Regions from separate parts of the Glutamicibacter mishrai genome, predicted to be linked through region 3. Evidence: riboswitches for the same ligand, from Rfam matches in the RefSeq annotation. Region 3 holds a riboswitch; each other region holds the start of a gene.
The links. A riboswitch is a leader RNA that binds a small molecule or an ion and turns the genes downstream of it on or off. The one in region 3 is predicted to bind S-adenosylmethionine.
Positions count from the first base shown of each region.

Region 1: another riboswitch for S-adenosylmethionine. It lies ahead of D3791_RS07430 (substrate-binding domain-containing protein); the one in region 3 lies ahead of D3791_RS05360 (OsmC family protein).
Region 2: another riboswitch for S-adenosylmethionine. It lies ahead of D3791_RS09720 (acyl-CoA dehydrogenase family protein); the one in region 3 lies ahead of D3791_RS05360 (OsmC family protein).

Region 1 is NZ_CP032549.1:1,564,428-1,572,021, reverse strand. Features, by position in the region: gene D3791_RS07440 (GntP family permease) at 100-1,461, shown strand; gene D3791_RS07435 (SdpI family protein) at 1,544-1,906, opposite strand; SAM riboswitch class I at 2,175-2,265, shown strand; gene D3791_RS07430 (substrate-binding domain-containing protein) at 2,334-3,374, shown strand; gene D3791_RS07425 (sugar ABC transporter ATP-binding protein) at 3,358-4,896, shown strand; gene D3791_RS07420 (ABC transporter permease) at 4,893-5,894, shown strand; gene D3791_RS07415 (ABC transporter permease) at 5,891-6,994, shown strand; gene D3791_RS07410 (LLM class flavin-dependent oxidoreductase) at 6,994-7,594, shown strand, end outside.
Region 2 is NZ_CP032549.1:2,051,530-2,059,123, forward strand. Features, by position in the region: gene D3791_RS09700 (BCCT family transporter) at 1-1,847, shown strand, start outside; gene acs (acetate--CoA ligase) at 1,917-3,878, opposite strand; partial or broken gene D3791_RS09710 (ABC transporter permease) at 3,939-4,079, opposite strand; gene D3791_RS09715 (hypothetical protein) at 4,093-4,254, opposite strand; SAM riboswitch class I at 4,260-4,365, opposite strand; SAM riboswitch class I at 4,633-4,724, shown strand; gene D3791_RS09720 (acyl-CoA dehydrogenase family protein) at 4,741-6,081, shown strand; gene D3791_RS09725 (LLM class flavin-dependent oxidoreductase) at 6,133-7,533, shown strand.
Region 3 is NZ_CP032549.1:1,125,245-1,132,838, reverse strand. Features, by position in the region: gene D3791_RS05370 (SDR family oxidoreductase) at 24-794, shown strand; gene D3791_RS05365 (L-idonate 5-dehydrogenase) at 814-1,839, shown strand; gene D3791_RS05360 (OsmC family protein) at 1,919-2,470, opposite strand; SAM riboswitch class IV at 2,502-2,621, opposite strand; gene D3791_RS05355 (DEAD/DEAH box helicase) at 3,006-5,975, shown strand; gene D3791_RS05350 (MarR family winged helix-turn-helix transcriptional regulator) at 5,984-6,427, opposite strand; gene D3791_RS05345 (2-hydroxyacid dehydrogenase) at 6,522-7,514, opposite strand; gene D3791_RS05340 (glucarate dehydratase family protein) at 7,508-7,594, opposite strand, start outside.

The DNA of each region.
Region 1 (7,594 bases), 440 kb from region 3:
TTCCTAGTATTGGCTCATTGCAAACTCTCCGAACCACCAAAGCTTGAGCCGTTTTGCCGGAGAGTACACCGCAGACCGTGGCAAAGGAGCCAACCAACCGTGTACGAGCTAATTGTTCTGTTGATCCTCGTGATCGCCATTGTGCTGGTGACAGCGCGCTGGAAAATCAGCCCCTTCCTCGCGCTGATCGGCGCCGCCATACTTGCCGCATTCGCCTACAAGATCCCCTTGGCCGAAGTGGCCAGCACCGTCACCACGGCGTTCGGCAACACCATGGGCAATATCGGCCTGGTGATCCTTTTCGGGACGATGATCGGCATCATCCTGGAACGTTCGGGCGCCGCCATTTCGATGGCCGACGCGCTGATCAAGGTGCTGGGCACCAGATTCCCGAATCTGACGTTGACGATCATCGGCTACATCGTCTCCATTCCGGTCTTCTGCGACTCGGGCTACGTGGTGCTCAACTCGCTGCGCAAGGCCATCACGCTGCGCACCGGGGTATCGGCGCTGGCGACCTCGGTGGCGCTGATGACCGGCCTGTACGCCACCCACACCATGGTTCCTCCGACTCCCGGGCCGCTGGCCGCCGCCGAGAGCATCGGCATCGCCGATAACCTCGGGCTGATCATCGCCGTGGGCCTGCCGGTCGCTGCCATCTCCGCGCTGGCCGGCCTGGCCTACGCCAGCAGGTTCAACAAGTCCCAGTGGACGCCGATGGCTTCGGACGACGAGAACGATCTGGCCGACCTGGACTACGAGCAGCTGCGTGCAAGCTTCGGCAAATTGCCGCATCCGGTCTTGGCGTTCCTGCCGATCCTGGTGCCGCTGGTTTTGATCTGTGCCGCGTCCATCGCCAAATTGCCATCACAGCCTCTGGGCGAGGGCACGCTGGTTGAGGTCCTGTCGTTCATCGGCACCCCGGTGATCGCACTGATCTTCGGCCTGCTCTCGGCCACGCCGCTGCTGAGCGGGGACAAGAAGCTCTCCGACTTCAATGACCAGATGAACGAGGCAGTGCGTACCGCCGCACCGATCCTGCTGATCACCGGCGCTGGGGCGGCCTTCGGCGCCGTGCTGGCCTCCTCCAAGCTGACCGAATTCCTCTCAGGTTCCTTGAGCGGCCTGGGCCTGGGGCTGGCCGTGCCATTCTTGATTGCCGCCGCGTTGAAGTCGGCGCAGGGCTCGTCCACGGTGTCGATGGTGACCACCTCCGCGCTGGTTGCTCCGATGCTTGGATCGCTGGGGCTGGATTCCGAGCTGGGAATGGTGCTGAGCGTGTTGGCGGTCGGCGCCGGTGCGATGGTTGTTTCGCATGCGAACGACTCATACTTCTGGGTGGTCTCGCAGCTCAGCCGGATTCCGGTGATCACCGCGTACAAGACCCTCAGTGTTGCCACGGCGATCCAGGGTACTGCGGCGTTTGCCACCGTCTGGATCCTCGGGGCGGTCCTGCTCTAGGGGGCCTGTCGGGCAATTCTTATCAGCGCCGCGCCATCAACGAACGCTTCATTGATGGCGCGGTGTTCTCTTTAACTGGCGTTCAAGCGGAGAGCTCTTTGGCGACCTTGTTCCCCTTGGAAGCGGCAACCAGCATCATGGTGACGCCTAGGGCAAAGCCGATAGCGGTTACGGTAAAAGCTACGGTGAAATTCTGCATGAAACAGAAGATTGCCGAGGCGATCAAAAACAGCCAGCCAGTTATGCCAAAGATCTGAAGGATTGGCGCAGCTTCACGGTGCGCTGCCAGCCAGGCTTCATCGCTGGCCAGGGTGTGACGGGTCTTCACGCCAACGCTGTTGTTGCGCGGTATGCGCCCTTGGGCTCCCATGCGAGCCAGTATGCCCGCGGTGAGTGTGAGTACTAGCAACCCGAACATCAGGCTCAATGTGCTGGTTAGGTCCACGCGCGTGTCCTATCGATTAGTGTCTTTAGATTCAGTCTATATGATTTTGATATTTTTCTAGACCCAAGCCATACGGGACTTATCCGGTTCAAACAACAGGAACACTGCGAACCAGAGAACGTAATATGCGGACATATGACGCGCTTTTCAAGCGTCCAATGGGCTTCAAGCCGTCGAAAACCCCGGATTTGTGAAGAGATCTGACGCAGTGTTCCCTCCCATGACGCTGTAATAGCCACCTTGGCGGATCGATGTTTGACTCGAATGACACCCATCCAGAGCGGCTGAGAGACCTGGCTCCGCGACGCCGCAGCAAGTCTGCATCCTGCAGATAGTGCTAAAGCCAGGTTCGATGGAGCTCCCGGGTCGAGAAGCAAGGACTTCTGTTCGGGATCCCTCGGTTCTATCTGTCTAAGAGAGGGACGGCATGACTCGCACTCGCCCGAACATCCTGAAGCTTATGGTTGTTGCCCTGGCGGCAACCACGCTGCTCGCGGGTTGCTCGTTGAAGGAACCCCGCCCGGAAGTCGCTCCGGTCGCGGCGCAAAGCAGCAACCCGCAAGCCGAGCAGAAGCTCGAGAACGTTCCTACGCTTGAAGGCAAAAAGGTCGGCATCGCGGCCAAGGATATCCTGCACGACTACTCGCGTGTGGTCTACCAGCAGATCCAGGAACGCATCAAGGAACTCGGCGGCGAGGTCGTCGCTACCCAGGCCGAAGCCAAGGATGAGAAGCACGTTTCCGACGTGGAAAACCTGATTACCCAGTCGCCGGACGCCATCGTGGTGATCCTGGGTGATGCGCAGACGCTCACACCTGCCCTGGCCAAGGTGGACGCCACCGGGATCCCGCTGTTCACCATCGACTTCCAGAGCGAATACTCGAAGAACAACGTCACCAGCGACAACTGGAATGTCGGCACCACGCTGGCCCGCACCATGGCAGAAGACCTGCACGGCAAGGGCAAGATCCTGGTCTTCAATGGCTTCCCCGGCGTGACGCCGTGCCGAATTCGCTACAACAGCCTGAACCTGGTGCTCGAAGACTACCCGAATATCGAGAAGATCACCCCTGAACTCCAGGACAAGTACGAGGGCACCATCGAGGATGCCAAGAACCAGATCCAGGATCAGCTGCGCAGGCTGCCCGAGGGCGAAGTCGACGCGATCTGGTCGTGCTGGGACATGCCGCTGATCGGAGCGGCGCAGGCCATCGACCCCACCGATAATGACATCAAGCTCTATGGCGTCGACGCGGAACCCGGAGCCTTGGATCTGATCGCGGACCCGCAGAGCTCCTACCAGTTCACTGTCGCCCAGCCCACCAAGCAGATTGCGGCTACCTCGGCCACCAACATCGCCCTGTTCCTCGATGGGCAAACCGACAAGGTTCCGAGCACCAGCTATGCTGAGCCGATTTTTGTCGACAAGGACAACGTGAATCAGGTGCGCAATGACAACGGCATCTAATGCATTGCTGAGCATGGCCGGGATCAACAAATCCTTCGGAGCCGTGAAGGTGCTCGACGATGTCCACCTGCAGCTCCGGGCCGGCGAAGTCCTGGGCTTAGTCGGCGAAAACGGTGCCGGCAAGTCCACGCTGATCAAGATCCTCACCGGCCTGTACACCCTGGATACCGGCCAGATCGAACTGGCTGGCAACGCGGTGCAGATCCGCCGCCCCGCGGACGCGGAAGCTCTAGGCATCGAGGTAATCCACCAGGACCGCCATCTGGCCGGACGCCTGACCGTAGCCGAGCAGCTGTATCTGGGCACGAGCAAGAGCCGCGGGCTCTGGCGCCATGAGCGCACCGTGCAAGAGTCGGCCCGAGCCGACATCCTGCGCACCACCGGCCAAGAGCTGGATGCCTCGGCCTTCGTTGACGAGCTGAGCGTTGCCCAGCAGCAGCTGATCCAGATAGCCCGCGCCGTGCTGGCAGAGCCCAAGGTGCTGATCCTCGATGAGCCGACCGCGCCGCTGGCCAATGATGAGGTTGAACAGCTCTTCGATACGATCCGGCATCTGCGTGATCGCTCAGTGGGCATCATCTTCATCTCCCACTATCTGCAGGAACTGCAGCAGATTACCGACCGGATTACCGTGCTGCGCAATGGCAAGAATGCCGGCGACGCCAGTTTTGCCGCCGGTGACAGCATCGAGGATGTCATTGGCCTGATGCTGGGAAACCAGGTCAACGAGTTCTCGCATCAGAAGCGCGAGGCACCCGCACAGCAGGGGGAGCCTGCCCTTGAGCTCTCGAACCTGTCGGTCGCCGGGAAGCTGAGCGACATCAATCTTTCGGTGGCGCCCGGGGAAATCGTGGCTGTGACCGGCCTGGTGGGATCGGGGATCGAGGTGCTCGCCGATGCGGTGACCGGGAACCAACCACACGCCGGAACCGCGCTATTGCATGGCCACCCGGTGAAATCCGCCGCGGACTTCGCCGCCCGCGCCGGCGCCTACGTCCCCTCGAACCGGCATCAGGATGGCATCTTCCTGCGCAATACCGTGCGCGAGAATATCGCTGCCGCGAGCCTGCGCAAACTCGGCCGCCGGCTGGGACTGCTCGACGCGCGCAAGGAGCGCGCGGCAGCCAGCGAACTGGTGCAGCGCCTGGACATCCGCCCGGCTGATCCCGAAGCCGTGGCTTCGGGCCTCTCCGGCGGCAACCAGCAGAAAGCCGTCCTGGCCCGCTGGCTGGCCAAGGGATCCGATGTGCTGGTGCTGGACCAGCCCACCTCGGGTGTGGACGTGGGAAGCCGTGCGCATATCTACGCGCAGATCAACCAGCTGGTCGACGACGGCGCGGCCGCATTGATGGTCAGCGTTGATCTGGAAGAAGTAGCGGGGCTGGCCGATCGAGTGCTGGTCCTCTATCGGGGCCGGATCATCGCCGAGCTGTCCTCCGCCGAAGTGACCACCGAACGAATCTTGCAATTGGCCTCCAGCGGCCAAGGAACCGGAACACCACGAGAAGAGGTGAACGCATGAGCACCGCCATTGCCACCGTCAACGACGCACCGGCGCGCAGCGCACGCGGCAAGAAGCCGAGCCTGGCCGCCTGGATCGGCTATGCCGGCATCACCGCGGTACTGCTGCTCTTCGTTTTCGGCTCGCCATTTTTCCTGACGGCATCGAATATCGCCACCATCTTGACCCAGGCTTCGGTCTTCGGCATTGCCGGGGTGGGCCTCGCGATCGTGATCATCGCTGGCGGCGATGATGTCCTGAACGGCGGCATCGACCTGTCCACCGGCGCGGTGGCAGGACTCTCCGGCACCGTGACCGCGCTGGCTGCCGCCACCGGCACTCCGGGGTTGCTTGCGGTGCTCTACGGAGTGCTGGTGGCTACCGCGATCGGCGTGATCAACGGGATCTCGGTGACCCTGGGCCTGCGCCCGCTGCTGGCAACCTTGGCCACCATGGGCGTGGCCGCTTCGCTGGAACTGGTCTTCAGTCAGAACCTGAAGATCGCCGTGTCCGGCGGCTTCTTCGAGGCTGCCCGGGGCAGTGTTTTCCTCGGGATCCCGCTGGCGGCCTGGCTGCTGATCATCATCGGGGCCGCCGGCTGGTGGGTTTATGGCAAGACCAGCTGGGGTGTGAATTCCTATGCTGTCGGCCAGAACCCTACCGCCGCCCAGGTGGCCGGGCTGGATCCCCGCAAATACCGGCTGGCCAGCTATGTGCTCAGTTCGGCCTTGGCGGGCCTGGCTGGGACGCTCTTGGTGGCAAGGCTCTCGGCTGCGGTTCCCGGCATCGGAACGCAGATCCTGCTGGACATCATCCTGGTGGCCTATATGTCCATGATCTTCTCCCGCCGGCGACTGGTCAGCGTTGTCGGCACCGTACTGGCCGCAGTGTTCGTCGCCGCCCTGGATAACGGGCTGACCCTGCTCGGCGTTGCCAGCCAGTGGGTGGGCGCAGCCAAGGGCCTGCTGATCTTGCTGGTTCTGGCCAGCGTGACCCTGCGCGGAAGGAAGAACCGATGAGTACCGCTCAAACTCTTGCCGCGCCCTCGGCGCCGACCCCTGAATCCCCAACCACCGGAAGCGCCAAAAAGCGCGGCTCCTTCCAGGCATCGCGGTTGGTGGCTCCTGGAACCCTGGCCCTGATCCTCATGGTGTTCTCGGTGCTCAGCCCGGTGTTCTTCACGGCGGGAAACCTCGTGGGAATCCTGGGGCAGGTAGCGCTCCTGGCGTTGGTTGCCATTGGCCTGACCCTGGTGGTGCGGGCCGGCGGCATTGACCTGTCGATTGGCGTGGCCCTCGACTTGGGTGCCTTGGCCAGCGCCTGGCTGATCCACGACGGGTATCGTGCGTGGGTGGCTGTGGCCGGTGGATTGCTTTTCGCCCTGGTCGTGGGGCTGGTGAATGCGCTGTTGATCGTGGTTCTGCGGATCCCTGCCTTTCTGGCCACCTTGAGTGTCTGGTTTGTCGGCACCAGCGTGCAGCAGCTGCTGACCAGCGGCGGCGCGCCGATCTACCTTTCAGCGCCACTGGTGCCCGATGGTTTTGCCGTGATCGGGCGCGGCTACTTCCTGGACATCGATGCCGCCATCATCAACGCGGTATCCATTGCCGTGGTAGTGGCTCTGCTTCTTGGCATCACCCGTTATGGGCGCAAGCTGACCATGGCCGGCGAACAGCCCAGCGCGGCGAAGATCTCGGGCCTGCGGATCAATACGCTGATTGCCAGCGCGTACCTGCTGTGCGCGGTCATCGCCGGATTCGCCGGAGTGGTGCTGGCCGCACGCTCCAACGGCTATGTTCCGGGCAGCGGCCAGGCCTACCTGATGGATGCCATCGGAGCGGTCTTCATCGGGGCAACCATCAGCCGCTACGGACGGGTGTCCGTGGGCGGAACGCTGATCGGCGTGGTGATCTTCGGCCTGCTGGATAACGGGCTGAACCTGATCGGCCTGTCCTTCTTCTGGCAGGACCTGGCTCGCGGCCTGGTGCTGCTGGCGATCCTGCTCGCCGCCGTGGTGCTCGGGCAGTCCAAGGGCCAATCGGCAACCGGCATTTTCGCGCTACTGCGCACGGCAAAGCGCCAAGCACTGACCACCACCGCAAAGGGAAGAAGCAACTAATGAGCAAGCGCATCCACCTGAACGCCTTTGACATGACCTGCGTCAGCCATCAAAGCCCGGGGCTCTGGCGGCATCCGCAGAATAGGGCCGATGAGTACAACACCCTTGAATACTGGGTTGATCTGGCCAAGACCCTGGAGCGCGGTGGATTCGACGCTTTGTTCCTCGCCGATGTGCTGGGCATCTATGACGTGTACCAGAACTCCAGCGGGCCAGCGCTGCTCGACGCCGACCAGGTGCCGCTGAATGATCCGTTCATGCAGGTTTCCGCCATGGCCGCGGCCACGAAAAATCTCGGCTTCGCGGTGACCAGCGCGCTGACCTACGAACAGCCCTACGCGTTGGCCCGGAAGTTCTCCTCGCTGGATCACCTCACCCGCGGGCGCATCGGATGGAATGTGGTGACCAGCTACCTGGAGTCGGCGGCCCGCAACCTGGGCATGACCCGGCAGCTGGATCACGATGCCCGCTATGACATCGCCGATGAATTCATGGACGTGGTTTACAAGCTCTGGGAAGGATCCTGGGAGGAAGGCGCGGTGCTCAAGGACCGCGAACGCGGTGTCTACACCGACCCTTCCAAGGTGCACCCGATCAACC
Region 2 (7,594 bases), 930 kb from region 3:
CGGATCAATCTTTTGAAGACCTCGTCGGCGAGCTGCATTCAGCTCGACAACGACGACCTAAGAAATATTCGGTTTCAGGAACCGACTATTGGGTATTTGGCATCGCTGGCGCCTTGGCGCTGGCATTTATTGTTTGGGGTTTTGTTACCCCCGAGGGCTTGGGCAAAGCCTCAGACGTAGCACTTGATTGGGTCATCACCAACACCGGCTGGCTGTTCGTTATCGCAGCCTCGGTCTTTGCAATATTTGTCATCGTGGTAGCTGCTAAGAACTTTGGCCGCATCCCGCTGGGCAAGGACGACGAAAAACCGCAATTCAGCACGGTCTCATGGATCTCCATGATGTTCGCCACCGGCATGGGCATCGGCCTGGTGTTCTACGGCGTAGGCGAACCGCTGTTCTTCTACATGTCGCCTCCACCAGGCACCGTTGAAGGATCTACCGACGCTGCCTTGAGCACCGCGATGGGCACCACGCTCTTCCACTGGACACTGTTCCCTTGGGCGATGTACGCCATCGTCGGTTTGGGCATGGCCTACGGCAGCTTCCGACTGGGACGCCCGCAGCTGTTCTCAGCGATGTTCTCCTCGATTTTCGGAGAGCGCATCGTCCACGGCTGGGGTGGCCGCACCATTAACGTCCTGGCTATTATCGCCACGCTCTTCGGCTCCGCTTGTTCCTTGGGACTCGGAGCGCTGCAGATTGGCGGCGGCATCCAGTCCGCAGGAATCATGGAAAAGGTCGGCTCCGGTGTCCTGGTAGTCATCATCGCGATTCTGACCGCACTGTTTGTCGCCTCAGCCGTCTCCGGCATCGAGCGCGGCATCCAGTGGCTGTCGAATATCAACATGGTTCTGGCAGTGGTCTTGGCGCTGATCGTCTTCATCGGCGGACCGACCCTGTTCATCCTGAACGTCATCCCTAACGCCGTGGGCTCCTTCATCGGCGACTTGCCTGAGATGGCCTCGCGCACCGCGGCCTCCGGCGATAGCACCATGTCCAGCTGGCTGTCTTCGTGGACCGTCTTCTACTGGGCCTGGTGGATCTCATGGAGCCCATTCGTAGGCCTGTTCATCGCGCGTATTTCGCGCGGCCGCACCATCCGCCAGTTCGTCACCGGCGTGCTGCTGGTTCCTTCTGCTGTCACCCTGATCTGGTTCTCGATCTTCGGCGGCGGCGCCATTGGCCTGCAGGAGCGCGCTGAGCGTGCTGGAAACACCGGCGACATGCTGACCAAGATGGCGGACGGGGCTCCGGACATCAACTTCGACCTGATCCTCTTCGGCCTGCTCGACAAGCTGCCGGTCTCCGGCTGGATCGCCACGGTTCTGATGGTGGTCACGGTCTTGCTGATCGCGATCTTCTTCGTCACCGGCGCCGACTCGGCCTCCATCGTGATGGGTGCCCTGAGCGAGCGGGGCGCGGAAGAGCCAACCAAGAAGTCCGTGCTCTTCTGGGGTGTTGCCACCGGCGCTGTCGCGGCAGTCATGCTGCTGGCTGGCGGCGATCATCCGGCCGAAGCGCTCAATGGCCTGAAGAACATCACGATCGTTTCGGCCTTGCCGTTCGTGATCGTCATGCTCTTGCTGTGCGTAGCGCTGTGGAAGGACCTGAGCCGGGATCCGCTGATCCTGCGCGGCAAGGTCGCCCGCACCGTGCTGGAGCAATCGGTGACCCAGGGTGTGGACCGGCATGAAGGCAGCCAGTTCAGCTTGATGACCACCGAGATTCCAATCATCAAACCGGCCGATAAGCCCGAAGCCGGTGACTCGGGATCTGCCCAGATCTTCGTCACCGAAGCTGATGCGAAAGATCCCTCGGACTCCACCCAGTCCAAGGATTCCTAGCAACAAATAGTTGAAGCCACGTCCCGCGGGACGTGGCTTCAACTATTTAAGCGGGGCGGGCCGGTGAGCCTAGCCGCGTGCCCGGCAGATCGCGTTGATCTCGGGAATGCACGGTTCATTCTGCAAGCTGGTGGTATCGCCGAGTGTGGTCCCCTCGAACAGCTGGGTGAGCAACCGGCGCATGATCTTGCCTGAGCGCGTCTTGGGTACATCAGGAACGAGCACCACATCGCGCGGCTTGGCGATCGGGCCAATCTGCGTGGTGACCGTGGAGCGCAGCTCAGCGATGAACTTCGCCTGGCGGGCAGCGAGCTGCTCATCAGGATTCTCGGCAATCAGCGACTTATCCAAAGGCACCACAAAAGCGGTCGCCGCGTGGCCAGTCTTGGCATCCGGAGTCGGGCACACACCGGCCTCGACAACACCCGGGTTGGTGACCAGCGCGGACTCGATTTCAATGGTGGACAGCCGGTGGCCGGAAATGTTGATCACGTCATCGGTGCGGCCCAGGATGAAGATATCTCCATCCTGGTCAAAGCGCGCGCCGTCACCGGCGAGGAACCAGCCCTGCTGGACATACTGTTCCCAGTAGCTGGTGTAGTAGCGTTCCGGGTTGCCCCATACGGTACGCGCCATCGACGGACCGGTCTGGGTGATGACGATATTGCCCTGGGTATTCGGCGCAACGCGCTGGCCCTGGCCATCAACAATGTCCACCGAGACTCCCGGCAAAGCGCGGGCAGCGCAGCCCGGCTTGAAGTAGTCGTCGGTCGGCAGCGGGGAGAGGATGGTCGCGCCGGACTCGGACTGCCACCAGGTATCCACCATGGGCAGGCCGGCCGGGGTATCGCGCCCCAGCTGTTCGCGGAACCACTTCCACGCTTCCGGGTTCACTGCTTCGCCCACGGTGCCGCCGGTGTTGATGGAGGACAGGTCGTACTGTGCGGGGATGCCGTCCGGGAACCAGCCCATCAACGAGCGAACCAGGGTGGGCGCGGTGTAGTAGCTGGTGACCTTGTAGCGTTCGATGACTTCAAAGTGGCGTCCTGGATGCGGGGCGTTGGGGACGCCTTCATAAATCACCTGGGTGACGCCGTTGGCCAGCGGACCGTAGATCTCGTAGGTGTGGGCGGTAACCCAGGCAAGGTCCGCGGTGCACCAGTGCACGTCTTGATCGCGCTGGGAAGGATCCGGGTTGGCGAAGAGCATGTTGTAGCTGGCGGCGGCCTGGGTCAGGTATCCGCCGGTGGTGTGCACCAGGCCCTTGGGCTGTCCGGTGGTGCCGGAGGTGTACATGATGAACAGCGGAGTTTCCGAGTCGAAGAACTGAGCCTCATGTTCGGTGGACTGGGTGTCGACAACATCGTGCCACCACACGTCGCGGCCTTCGGTCCACGGGATCTCATCGCCGGTGCGGCGAATGACCAGGACCTTTTCGATTTCGTTCTCGCCGGAGACCGCTTCATCGGCGTTGTCCTTCACTGGCACCGAGGTGCCGCGGCGGAACTGGCCATCGGTGGTCACCAGCACCTTGGCCTTGGTGTCTTCTACGCGGAACTTCAGGGCCTCGGCGGAGAAGCCGCCGAAGACCAGCGAGTGGATGGCGCCGATGCGGGCGCAGGCCAGGGTGATGACGATGGTTTCAATGAGCACCGGGAGGTAGATGACCACGCGGTCGCCCTTGACCACGCCCAGGGATTCCAGCGCGTTGGCCGCCTGGCTGACGCGTTCTTGCAGGTTCTTGTAGGTGACGGCTACCCGGTCTCCGGGCTCACCCTCGAAGTACAGCGCCACTTTCTCACCGCGCCCGGCGGCTACGTGGCGGTCGGCGCAGTTCACCGCGGCGTTGAGCTTGCCGCCCAGATACCAGGAGATCTGCGGGCCGCGCTTGGCGGCTGGATCAGCCGGGACGATCTGGCTGGTGGTGTGCCAATTGGTGTCCCAATCAAGGAGGCGTGCCGCTTCATCCCAGAATGCTTGGCGTGCTTCCTCCGAGGCAAGAGTTGAGGTTGATGCCGATTCGATGGTCATGACAGAAAATTCCTTGAACAGTATTGATGAAAAAATGGTGGTTCTAGCGATGCGCTGGAATCAGGTCCAGCGTTTGATGGCCCAGCGTTCGGCGATGGAGAGCAAGATGATGGTCATGATCAGCCCGTCAAGCCTGCCGTTGTTCTGCGAGTCGGTGAGCAAGAAGCCTAGGCCCCTGGATGCGCCGAGCAATTCTGCTGCGTTCTTGCATGCGTCATATCAGGGCGAAACATGAATTGTCTTGCGACATTCGCAGTCGTTTGCGGCTTTCCTTCTTGGTGGTGAAGGTGCGTGATACCTCGCTGAAGTCGACACCCAGTGCGGTCGAGGGGTGGGCCGGGTCGTGCGCCTGAGGCTGTGCAAAGCTCAGTGCCATGATCATCTCCATCGGTCCTGGCGGTAGCACCGGCCTATGGAAAGTGGTCTCATCCATAGGTGGTTGCTGCGGCGTCACTGAGCCAGATCTCTCGGCCGCTCGGGATGGTTACACGTCCATTACAGGGTTTCGAAGGAATTGAATGCAAATCTTGCGTAACATGAAAAATCTTCGATAACTCCGTCACATGCGCGGGATATTTCGTTACTTATTTCATTGAATGCCTGTTTGATCGATGATGGGCGTTGTTGATCAAGTCATCTTCGGCGTGAAGCGCCATTGACTGTGCAACCTGCCTGTCAAACCGGTACGCCGCGGGGACGAAATGTGACTTCGTGGCTTGGAAGCACCGGTTTGTTACGGCTACAAATGAATGACAACCCATCCAGAGCGGCTAAGAGATCTGGCTCGACGACGCCGCAGCAACCACCCGAATCGCGGGACGGTGCTACCGCCAGGACCGATGGAAAGAATTGAGGACTTCTGATGTCATTTGGCGAGTCGCCAAACACCCCCGGCATGGACTTCAACCAGCTCAGCGACCCTTCACAGGCCAGCGCCTTGGGACTCGATGAATTCGAAGAGCAGCTGCCCACCCGGCAGCTGCTGAAAGTCACGCCCGGCCCCGGCGCAGATGAGCAATACGACCGCTTGGCCGAAATCTTCCGTCCGGTCTTCGCTCAGATCGCAGCCACCGCCAAGGACCGCGACCGCAACCGGGTCCTGCCCTTCGAACAGGTGGGCCTGCTCAACCGCGAGCGTTTCGGCGCGCTGCGCATCCCGGTAGCCGATGGCGGATACGGCGCCCGCCTGGTCGACGTATTCCGCCTGCTCATCGAGCTTTCCGAAGCTGATTCTCATGTCGGCCAGCTATGGCGCGCCCATATCGCCTTCGTGGAGAACGTCCTGGTCCTTGATGACCAGGAACTGCGCAGCAAGTGGATTGCCCGCATCGCCGCCGGACAGATTGTCGGCAACGCCTACACCGAACGAGGCGGCAACGCCCTGGGCACTCTGAACACCAAGACCAGCCAGGTGGATGGCCGGTGGCTGGTCAACGGCGAGAAGTACTACTGCACCGGCACCATCTTCGCCGACTGGACCACCGTGGCCGTAGCCCACCCGGACTTGCCCGGACGCCAGATCGCCGTGGTCTCCACCCAGCACAGCGGTGTGAAGATCCTCGACGACTGGGACGGGTTCGGCCAGGGCCTGACCGGAACCGGCACCACCGAATTCCATCAGGTGCCGGTGGACTCGTTCATGCCCCAGCAATCCAACGACTCCGAGGCCGCGATCTTCCAGCTGGTGCTCATGGCCGTCCAGGCAGGCATCGCCCGGGCCGCCCTGAATGACCTGCGCATCTCGGTGCAGAACCGGACCCGCATCTTCACCACCGGCACCGGCGTGCCGGTGCACCGCGAACCACAGGTGCTGCAACTGGTCGGCGAGGTCTCCGCTGAATCCTTCGCCGCCGACTCGGTGGTGATCGGAGCGGTCCTTGAAGTAGAAGCTGCGCTGGTTGATCTGGGGCTGAACGACGAGGAACGCTACGCAGTGTGCGAGCTCGCGGCGAACCGCGCGCAAACCATCGTCCAGCCACTGGTGATCGGCGCTACCAGCAAGCTCTTCGACGGGCTGGGGGCATCATCCACCAGCGTCGTGTGCAACCTGGACCGGCACTGGCGCAACGCCCGCACCATCGCCACCCACAACCCGGCCATCTACAAGGCCCGCATCGTGGGGGACTACGAAATCAATGCTGTCCAGCCGCAACGGCTCTCAGTCACCGGCGAAGACAGCAACCATCGAGGCTACGGCGCCTGAACGCCGACCAACAGACTTCACCACTACCCAACCATGGCAAGGGGAACAACAATGAGCCAGCAGCGCGAAATCCTTTTCAACGCATTCGACATGAACTGCGTGGTGCACCAGTCGCCAGGCCTCTGGCGCCACCCGGATGACAAGGCTTCGACCTACAACACCATCGGCTACTGGACCCACCTGGCCAAGGTGCTGGAAAAGGGCAAGTTCGATGGCCTGTTCATCGCCGACGTGCTGGGCACCTACGATGTCTTCAACGGCACCAACGAATCCCCGCTGCGTTCCGGCGCCCAGGCACCGGTGAACGACCCGATGATGCTGGTCTCCGCCATGGCCGCCGTCACCGAGAACCTCGGCTTCGGCGTCACCGCCGGCACCGCCTACGAGCACCCTTACGCTTTCGCCCGCCGACTGGCCACCCTGGATCACCTGACCAACGGCCGCGTGGGCTGGAACGTCGTGACCGGCTACCTGCCATCGGCCGCCCGCAATATGGGCCAGGAAGACCAGATGGAGCACGACGAGCGCTACAACCACGCCGATGAATACCTCGAAGTGGTCTACAAGCTGCTCGAAGGCTCGTGGGAAGACGACGCCGTGCAGAACAACAAGGAAACCGGGATCTACACCGATCCGGCCAAGGTGCACAACATCGAGCACGAAGGCAAGTACTTCAAGGTGCCGGGCATTGCCATCACCGAGCCTTCCACCCAGCGCACCCCGGTGATCTACCAGGCCGGCGCCTCCTCGCGCGGCATCAAGTTCGCATCGGAAAACGCCGAGGCGGTCTTCGTGACCAGCCCGACCCGCGAAATCCTCAAGGCCACCGTCACCAAGATCCGCGACGCCGCCGAGGCCGCCGGCCGCGACCGCTACGATGTGAAGATCTTCGCGATGCAGACCATCATCACCGATGAGACGTCCGAGAAGGCCCAGGCCAAGTACGAGGACTACAAGTCCTACGCCGACGTTGAAGGCGCCCAGGTGCTGATCTCCGGTTGGATGGGCGTTGACCTGTCGGAGCTGAACCCGGATGAGCCATTGGGCGCCAACCTGAAGTCCAACGCCATCCAGTCCACCGTGGAAACCTTCCAGAAGGCCAGCGGCGATGACGGCAACCCATGGACCATCCGCCAGCTGGCCGAGTGGGTGGGGGTGGGCGGCTTCGGCCCGATCACCGTCGGCTCCGGCGCCGAGGTGGCCGAGAAGCTCATCGACTGGGTGGACTACACCGACGTGGACGGCTTCAACCTGGCCTACGCTGTCACCCCGGCGACCTTCGAAGACGTCGTCGAGTACGTTGTTCCCGAGCTGCAGGCCCGTGGCGCGTACAAGGCCGAGTACGCTGAAGGCTCGCTGCGCAACAAGCTCTTCGGAGCCGGCGACCGCGTGAAGGACACCCACCGCGCAGCGCAGTTCAAGATTTCCAACCGGCTGGCCGCCCAGGGCTGATCAGCGGGCAAGAATCCTCGACCTTAAACCAGCGCCGGCTCCGTCCACCCTCATGGGTGGA
Region 3 (7,594 bases):
GACACTTCCATGCGAGGGAATTCATGAGTCAACTCTTTGACCTATCCGGACGATTGGCCCTAGTCACCGGGTCCTCCCGCGGCATCGGCCGCGAACTGGCCCGCGCCCTGGCCAACGCCGGAGCCACCATCATCCTGCACGGCCGGGACGAACAGCGCCTGGCCGAAACCGCTGCGGACTTCACCAGCCGCTACGGAGAAGAGCGGGTCCACAGCGTCTGCTTCGACGTCACCGATGACGCCTCCGTACGCGAGAACATCGCAGCCATCGAAAAGAACATCGGCGCCATCCGCATCCTGGTGAACAACGCCGGAATCCAGCACCGCGTGCCCATGCTGGATTTGGAAGTCGCCGACTGGCAGCGAGTGATCGATACCAACCTGACCAGCGCCTTCCTGGTAGGACGCGAAGTAGCCCGCGGCATGGTGGAACGCGGCGAAGGCAAGATCATCAATATCTGTTCGGTGCAAACCGACCTGGCCCGCCCGACCATTTCCGCCTACACCGCAGCCAAGGGCGGCCTGCGCAACCTCACCCGCGCCATGACCGCCGAATGGGCTGGCGCTGGACTGCAGATCAATGGCATCGCACCGGGCTACATCCACACTGAGATGACCCAGAACCTGGTGGACGATGAAAAGTTCAACTCGTGGATCCTGGGCCGCACCCCGGCTGCCCGCTGGGGCACCGTCGAGGACCTGGCCGGCCCGGCCATCTGGCTGGCATCGGATGGCTCCAACTACGTCAACGGGCAAACCATTTTCATCGACGGAGGCATGAGCGTTGTCGTCTAGCACCCTTTCCTCCACGACCATGGCTGTGGTCGCCCACGCCGCCGGAGACCTGCGCATCGAACAGATCGACGTGCCGGCACCGAAGGCCGACGAAGCACGCATCGCCATCGCGTACGGCGGCATCTGCGGATCGGACCTGCACTACTGGAGCCACGGCGCCGCCGGGGAATCCATCCTCAGGGCACCGATGATTCTCGGACACGAGATCGTGGGAACTGTCATTGAAGCCGCCACCGATGGCAGCGGGCCAGCAGCCGGAACCAAGATCGCCGTGCACCCCGCAACACCGGGGGACACCGGCGAACCGTACCCGGCAGATCGTCCGAATCTTTCCCCGGGCTGCACCTACCTCGGCTCGGCCGCCCGTTACCCGCACACCGAAGGCGCCTTCGCTCGCGAAGTGAACCTGCCAACGCGCATGCTGCGCGAACTGCCTGGGGGACTCTCGCTGCGCGATGCCGCGCTGGCCGAACCGGCAGCGGTGGCGTGGCATGCCGTTTCGCGTGCCGGAGATGTCTCAGGCAAAAAGGCCCTGGTGATCGGGGCCGGCCCTATCGGCGCGCTCGCTGTGGCAGTGCTCAAGCGTGGCGGCGCCAGCGAGATCATCGCAGTGGATATGCACGAGAAGCCATTGGCCATCGCCCGGGAACTGGGCGCCACCTCCACCCTGCGCGCCGATGACCAGGAAGCCATCGCCAACATCAACGCAGATGTGGTGATCGAGGCCAGCGGCAACTATCGCGGCTTGGCCTCAGCGGTCCGCGGCGCAGTGCGTGGTGGCCGAGTGGTCATGGTGGGCCTGTTGCCAAGCGGCGAACAGCCCGCGCTGATTTCACTGGCCATCACCCGGGAACTGGAACTAGTCGGTTCCTTCCGCTTCAACGGCGAAATCGATCAGGTGCTCGAAGCCCTGGCCGACGGCTCCCTGCAGATAGGTGCAGCCGTCACCCATGAGTTCCCAGTGGTTGATGGGATTGAAGCCTTTGAAACCGCCAAGGACTCCTCGACCTCGGGCAAGGTGCTGCTCAACTTCCTGGACCAGTAGCTCTCGCGAGTCCCAAAGTGCACTGTGGCGGCCAGTAGTATCAATGGCCGCCACAGTGCACTGCTGTTTTCAGCTTAGGCTAGCTGGCTTCGATCAGCTGCACCGAGGTGGTGACGGGCACCGGGTTGGCGAAGAGGTCAAGCACGGGGCAGTGTGCATCTACTGCCTGGCGCAATTCCTCGTAGCGTTCGGCGGATTCCGGACCAGCAATCTGCACCTTCAGGTCCACCGAAGAGAAGCCGGGGCGGATGGAAGGATCGATGCCGAAGAGCCCGCGGACATCGAGCTGCCCGTCCGCAGTGATCTGGACATCGTCAACCTGGATTCCCAGGTTCTCGGCGTAGAGCCGATAGACCACGACCTGGCAGGACACCAAAGCTGCCAAAGCGTATTCAACGGGGCTGGCGGCCACGTCGCTGCCACCGAGCGCTGCTGGTTCATCGACGGTGAAGGTATGCTTGCCGGCGCGGATATTGCTGGCCACCGAATCAAAGCCTTCGCCCTGGACCGTAAAGGTCAACGCGGCGCTATGCGGTGCGGCGGAAATCCGTTCGCCCCAACCTGCACCTGCTTCTTGAAGGCGCTGTGAACGGTCCTCGGCTACTGAGAGTTTTGCTGTTGCGTGAGACATGGGGGAGTCATCCCCTTTCTGGCGCAGGGGGCGCCATCGTTTACGATCTTGGATTTCAAGATGCGTCGAATCGTCACCTGGGGCACCCCGCACAATGGCTCAAGGGTTGCCGTCCGCTCAGCCAGGGCCTTGATGAGTGGAACTCGTGATTCAGTAGTTCCTTTTTATCCGCTAACACTGGGCTCGGTAAAGTATCCACTTAACGTTTCGTCATGGCTGTCTTGTCGCTATGCATCGATAGGATGGAGGGTAGCAATCCGCTCTAACGCACTACTTTTGGATGGCGATGATGGAATTCCAGCTGAACTTTGAATCTCTGGACTTATTGGTCTCTGACGATGAACTTCGTGCTGGACGGATGTATCACAAAGCGGGTCTCGTTCAAGACGTTGACCGATACCAAAGGGTTAGCAGTTCAGGCGTCACCGGCCTGGTCGCAGGTCTTGAAGTGGTGGCGAATTTCCACATTGTGGGGGATCGCATTGAATTTGAAGGATTTTGCTCAGGGCATCCATCCGAAAAAAGCTGCGCAGAGGTGGCGGCGTTACTCCTAGAGGTCCTCAGCGACGAGGATGATCCGCTGATTGTTTCTGACATCGAATCGGACCCATACGCGTGGCGTCGCAATGCAGTACCTCAGTGGGAGCGAAATCTTAACCGACTGTTGCCGGTGCCCGAGGACGAAATAGACATTATTGAAGAACCTTTGGGGCTGATCCTGAAGATTCTTAGAACGCCTCGGTATGGTGGCGACGACCTGCTGACTCTTCAAGCGCGCCCAGCTAAGCGGGGAAGCAAGAGTCCTTGGGTGCAGTCCGGGGTGAGCTGGAAATCAGTGGCCTTTGACGAACATTTCCCTCGGGAACAGCGCCGAGCGGTAATTGAACTGAACCGTCTGCGAGAGCACGCAGAAAAGCAGAAGTATGGTCATTTCTGGGAAGCCAAGGACTGGATTTCCTTGATGGAGGTGCCCGGCAGGGACTTGATAGCTGCATTTGGAGAGCTTCGGGACGCTGGCGTAGCGATCATCAACGGTGCCACTTCAGGCAAATCTGAAGTGAACTTCAGCGAGGTACAGGCCCAGGCGTACCTGGATATGCGTCGCGGCGAGAACGGGTTGACGGTAGAAGGCATCCTCAGAGGACCTGTAGAGGAGCACACTCACTTATTGCCTATCGGCAACCCGCCAGCTCTTTTGGCGTATTCGTCGAAACCGCTGGAGAAATCCAAGGACTGGGGACTGGCCGAATTTGCCGAGCCCGTTTCGGGCGAGCTAGCGACCTTTATCGCTTCTGGTGTGCAGTTCATTCCGTCAACCGATGTCCAACGATTCGAAGATTCCCATCTGGACCGCATGAGGGCATTGGCACCGTTGAAAAGCGCTGACGTTTCCTACGCCATTCCCGAGCCTCCTCGCCCGGTGTTGAGGCTGCGAGTTTCCAGCACTGCCGAAACGGTGAATCTGCACTATTCGTGGAAGTACGCGCCCAAAGCGACCAAGCAGCGCAGCGTCGAAAAAGAGATCTTGGCTTCAATCAAGGATAAATTGGGCGACGACTCGGCGTTAGGCAACGTGAATTCACGCGGGATCTACGAGGACCGCGAGTTGAGCATCGATGAGTCCATCGACTTCATGGTCTATACCCTGCCGTTGCTTGAAGAACACCCAGATATTCTCATCGAAGCGCAGAATCAGCTACCTAAGTATCGGATCCTTGATACGCCGGCAACGGTCTCTATCGAGGCCGGTGAAAACACCGGCGACTGGTTTGATCTAACGGTCGAAGTCACCATCGATGACATCAAGGTGCCCTTCGCGTTGTTGCTGGCAGCACTCACTCTGCGATTGGATTACTTGGTCCTTGAAGACATGACGGTCATTCCCATTGCAAGTGAAGACTTCGCGCAATTGCGCCAGCTGATCGCAGAAGCTGGCGAACTAGGCAAAGTCGAAGGCAATACGATTCGAGTCCACAAGCTAAGCATTGACTGGTGGCACGAGCTGCTGGATCTGGGCATCATCGAAGCCCAGCATAGCCAGTGGTTGCAGAACATGAATGAGCTCAGCCGCGGTGAAGAACTTCAAAAGGTGCAGCTTCCCGAAAGCTTCAAAGCGAACCTTCGCCCCTACCAGGAACAGGGGCTTTCATGGTTGAATTTCCTGCGCACCCACTCGTTGGGCGGGGTACTCGCAGATGACATGGGGCTGGGCAAGACCGTCCAATTGCTGGCTTGTCTCGAACAGGCCCGCCTTGAGAATCCAGATCAAAAGTTCCTCGTCCTGGCTCCGACATCCGTCGTAGGCAACTGGATCAATGAAGCCCACCGATTCACCCCGAACCTCAAAACGTGGGGCATTACCTCGACAGCCAAGAAGGCCGGCCAAACCGTAGCCGATCAGTTGGGCGATGCCCAGCTGATCGTAACCAGCTATACGATCTTCCGGCTGTCCTATGAGGAATTCGAAGCCGCCGGCTTTTCCGTCATGATCATGGATGAGGCGCAACAGCTAAAGAACCACACATCCAAGGGCTACAAGCAAGCTCGGCAGCTGCCAGTTCCATGCAAATTCGTGGTCACCGGCACTCCGATGGAAAATAACCTGATGGAACTGTGGGCTCTGGTTTCGATGGCTGCTCCCGGATTGCTGGGCGGTCAAAACGCCTTCAAAGACAATTACCAAAAGCAGATCGCTGATGGGGACAAGGAACGGCTGGATCGGCTCAAGAGCCGTCTGCGTCCTTTCGTCCTTCGCCGTACCAAAGAACAAGTTGTGCCAGAATTACCTGCCAAGACCGAACAGATCCTGGAAGTGGAACTGGAGCCAAGCCACCGTAAAGCCTATGATCGTCGTTTCCAGCGTGTGCGTCAGGAAGTGCTCGGTTTGGTGGATGATGTTGATTCGAACAGATTCAAGATCTTGCAGTCCTTGACGCTGCTTCGCCAGCTGGCTTTGGACCCCTCACTGGTAGGCGAAGGGGACGGTGCCAGCGCGAAGCTCGAATTGCTGCGTGAAATGATGGGCGATGCCGTCGCCGAGGGCCACAAGATCCTGGTCTTCAGCCAGTTCACTAGCTTCCTGACCAAAGCGAAGGACATCGCCGTAGAACTAGGCATTGATCACGGCTATCTGGATGGCTCGACCAGTGGTGCCAAGCGCAAGGATCTGATCGAAGGATTCACCGACGGCGACTTCCCGGTCTTCTTCATCTCGCTGAAGTCTGGCGGCTTTGGCATCAACCTCACCGCGGCGGACTACTGCATCTTGTTGGACCCATGGTGGAATCCGGCGGCTGAGGCCCAAGCCATTGACCGAGCACACCGCATCGGCCAAGAGAAACCTGTCTATGTTTATCGTCTGGTTGCCAAGGACACTATTGAGTCCAAGGTGCTGGCGCTTCAAGCGAAGAAGACTCAGCTGTTCAATGATGTCCTCGGAGACGAAGCCCAAGCGGGCCAGCCAGCAGCGCTCAGCGCAGATGATTTCTTGGCCCTGATGGAGTAGTTTCCCGGTTAATCGAGTTCGTCGAAACTGATGTTCAGACGGTGTAAGAGCTCGCCGAAGTTCTGCAGTTCGCCTGGTTCCCATTCGGTGAGTTGACGACGAAGCTCCTGGCGCAGGGTGTTGCCGCTGGCCTTCCACTTCTCGTGTGCCATAGGTGTGGCAGAGACCAGCTGCGCCCGGCCATCGGAAGGATCTTGGGTGCGGTTGACCAGTCCAAGAGTTTCAAGATGTTTGACCAGTCGGGAGATGGTGGCCTTGTCTAGGCTCAGCGCTTCAGCCAGCTCGCCTTGCTGCTGGGCATCGTCGCGGATGACGAGGGCCAGTACCCGGTAACCAGGTGCTTGCAGGTCGGGGTGCACAGCTTTGGCGCGGCGCAGGAGCATATCCCGGGCGTGCAAAAGTATGGCGGTGAATTCTTCTTCAACCATGTGCAGCAGCTTTTCATCTTGCATGGGAACCATTCTATGGAGTGGACTGTCCCATGACAGAATTTCATCCGGCACGAATCGGCATTTGTGAATTCCCAGCCCTAGCGATTCCTTTGGCTCAGCTATCGGTGGCAGGCGCTGCGGATAGGGATCCGGGCAAGGCCGTGAAGGCGAGGATGTTTTCACAGATCTCGTCCACCCTGGATTCAAAAGTGTTCCGGGCATGTCCTGAATAATGCGGGGTAGCGATCACCCGTGGATGGGCGGCGAGCTGCCGTGTCAGCTCGGGAGCTTTGGTGCCGTTGGGCGCATCCCACCAGACATCCAAGGCAGCTCCGCCGATGATTCGCTGCTCCAAGGCAGCGATCAGAGCCTGGGCATCAATGATCGGTCCACGCGATACATTCACCAGGAGCGCATCTTTGCGCATTAGTTCGAGTTGCTCCGCGCCAATGAGACCGCGCGTCTCATCTGTCAGGGGCAGGCAGAGAACCACAACGTCACTGGTTTCCAGAAGCTCAGGCAGATGCTCCATGGACTTGACCCACGCCAGCTTCTGGTCGGCTTCTGAAGGCGTTGATGGATTGCGGCGAACGGCAATAGCTTTCGCGCCTAACGCCGAGACAGCCGCTGATGTCTTTGCGCCAATTCCGCCCAGCCCGATGAAACCGACAGTCAGGTCCTTGAACGTGCGGAACATTGGCACTGACTGGTCGGTGGCCACCGTCTTCCAAGTGCCTTCGCGCAATTCGGCGGTAACTTCAAACAGGCGACGTTCGTGGGCAAGGATGGCCATCAGCACGTACTCGGCGATGGAGCGTTCGTGATGCGAGGTGGTGGCAATGCCGGTGGTTGCCGGGAGCTGCTGCAAAGCAACACGATCCGTTCCCGAGCCGGTAACATGCACCAACCGCGCCTGGCATTGTTGCGCATCTTCGGGCGCGAGCTTGGAGCAGACGAGCACGTCGGCTTCCGCAATGCGCGATGACTGCTCTTTTGCCTGCAAATCGGCCACAAAATGCCATTCGAAGCCTGCCGCCAATTCGCGAAAGCGGGATTCGAAGCGGCTCACGATTGGATCGGTGACCACGATCTTGAGTGCGTCTACCATCGCGGGCTCTTGAGCTCGTAGCTGGGGTCGATGGATTGCATGTAACCGGTGTCGTTGCGCTGGCGCAGGCCGCAATCCAG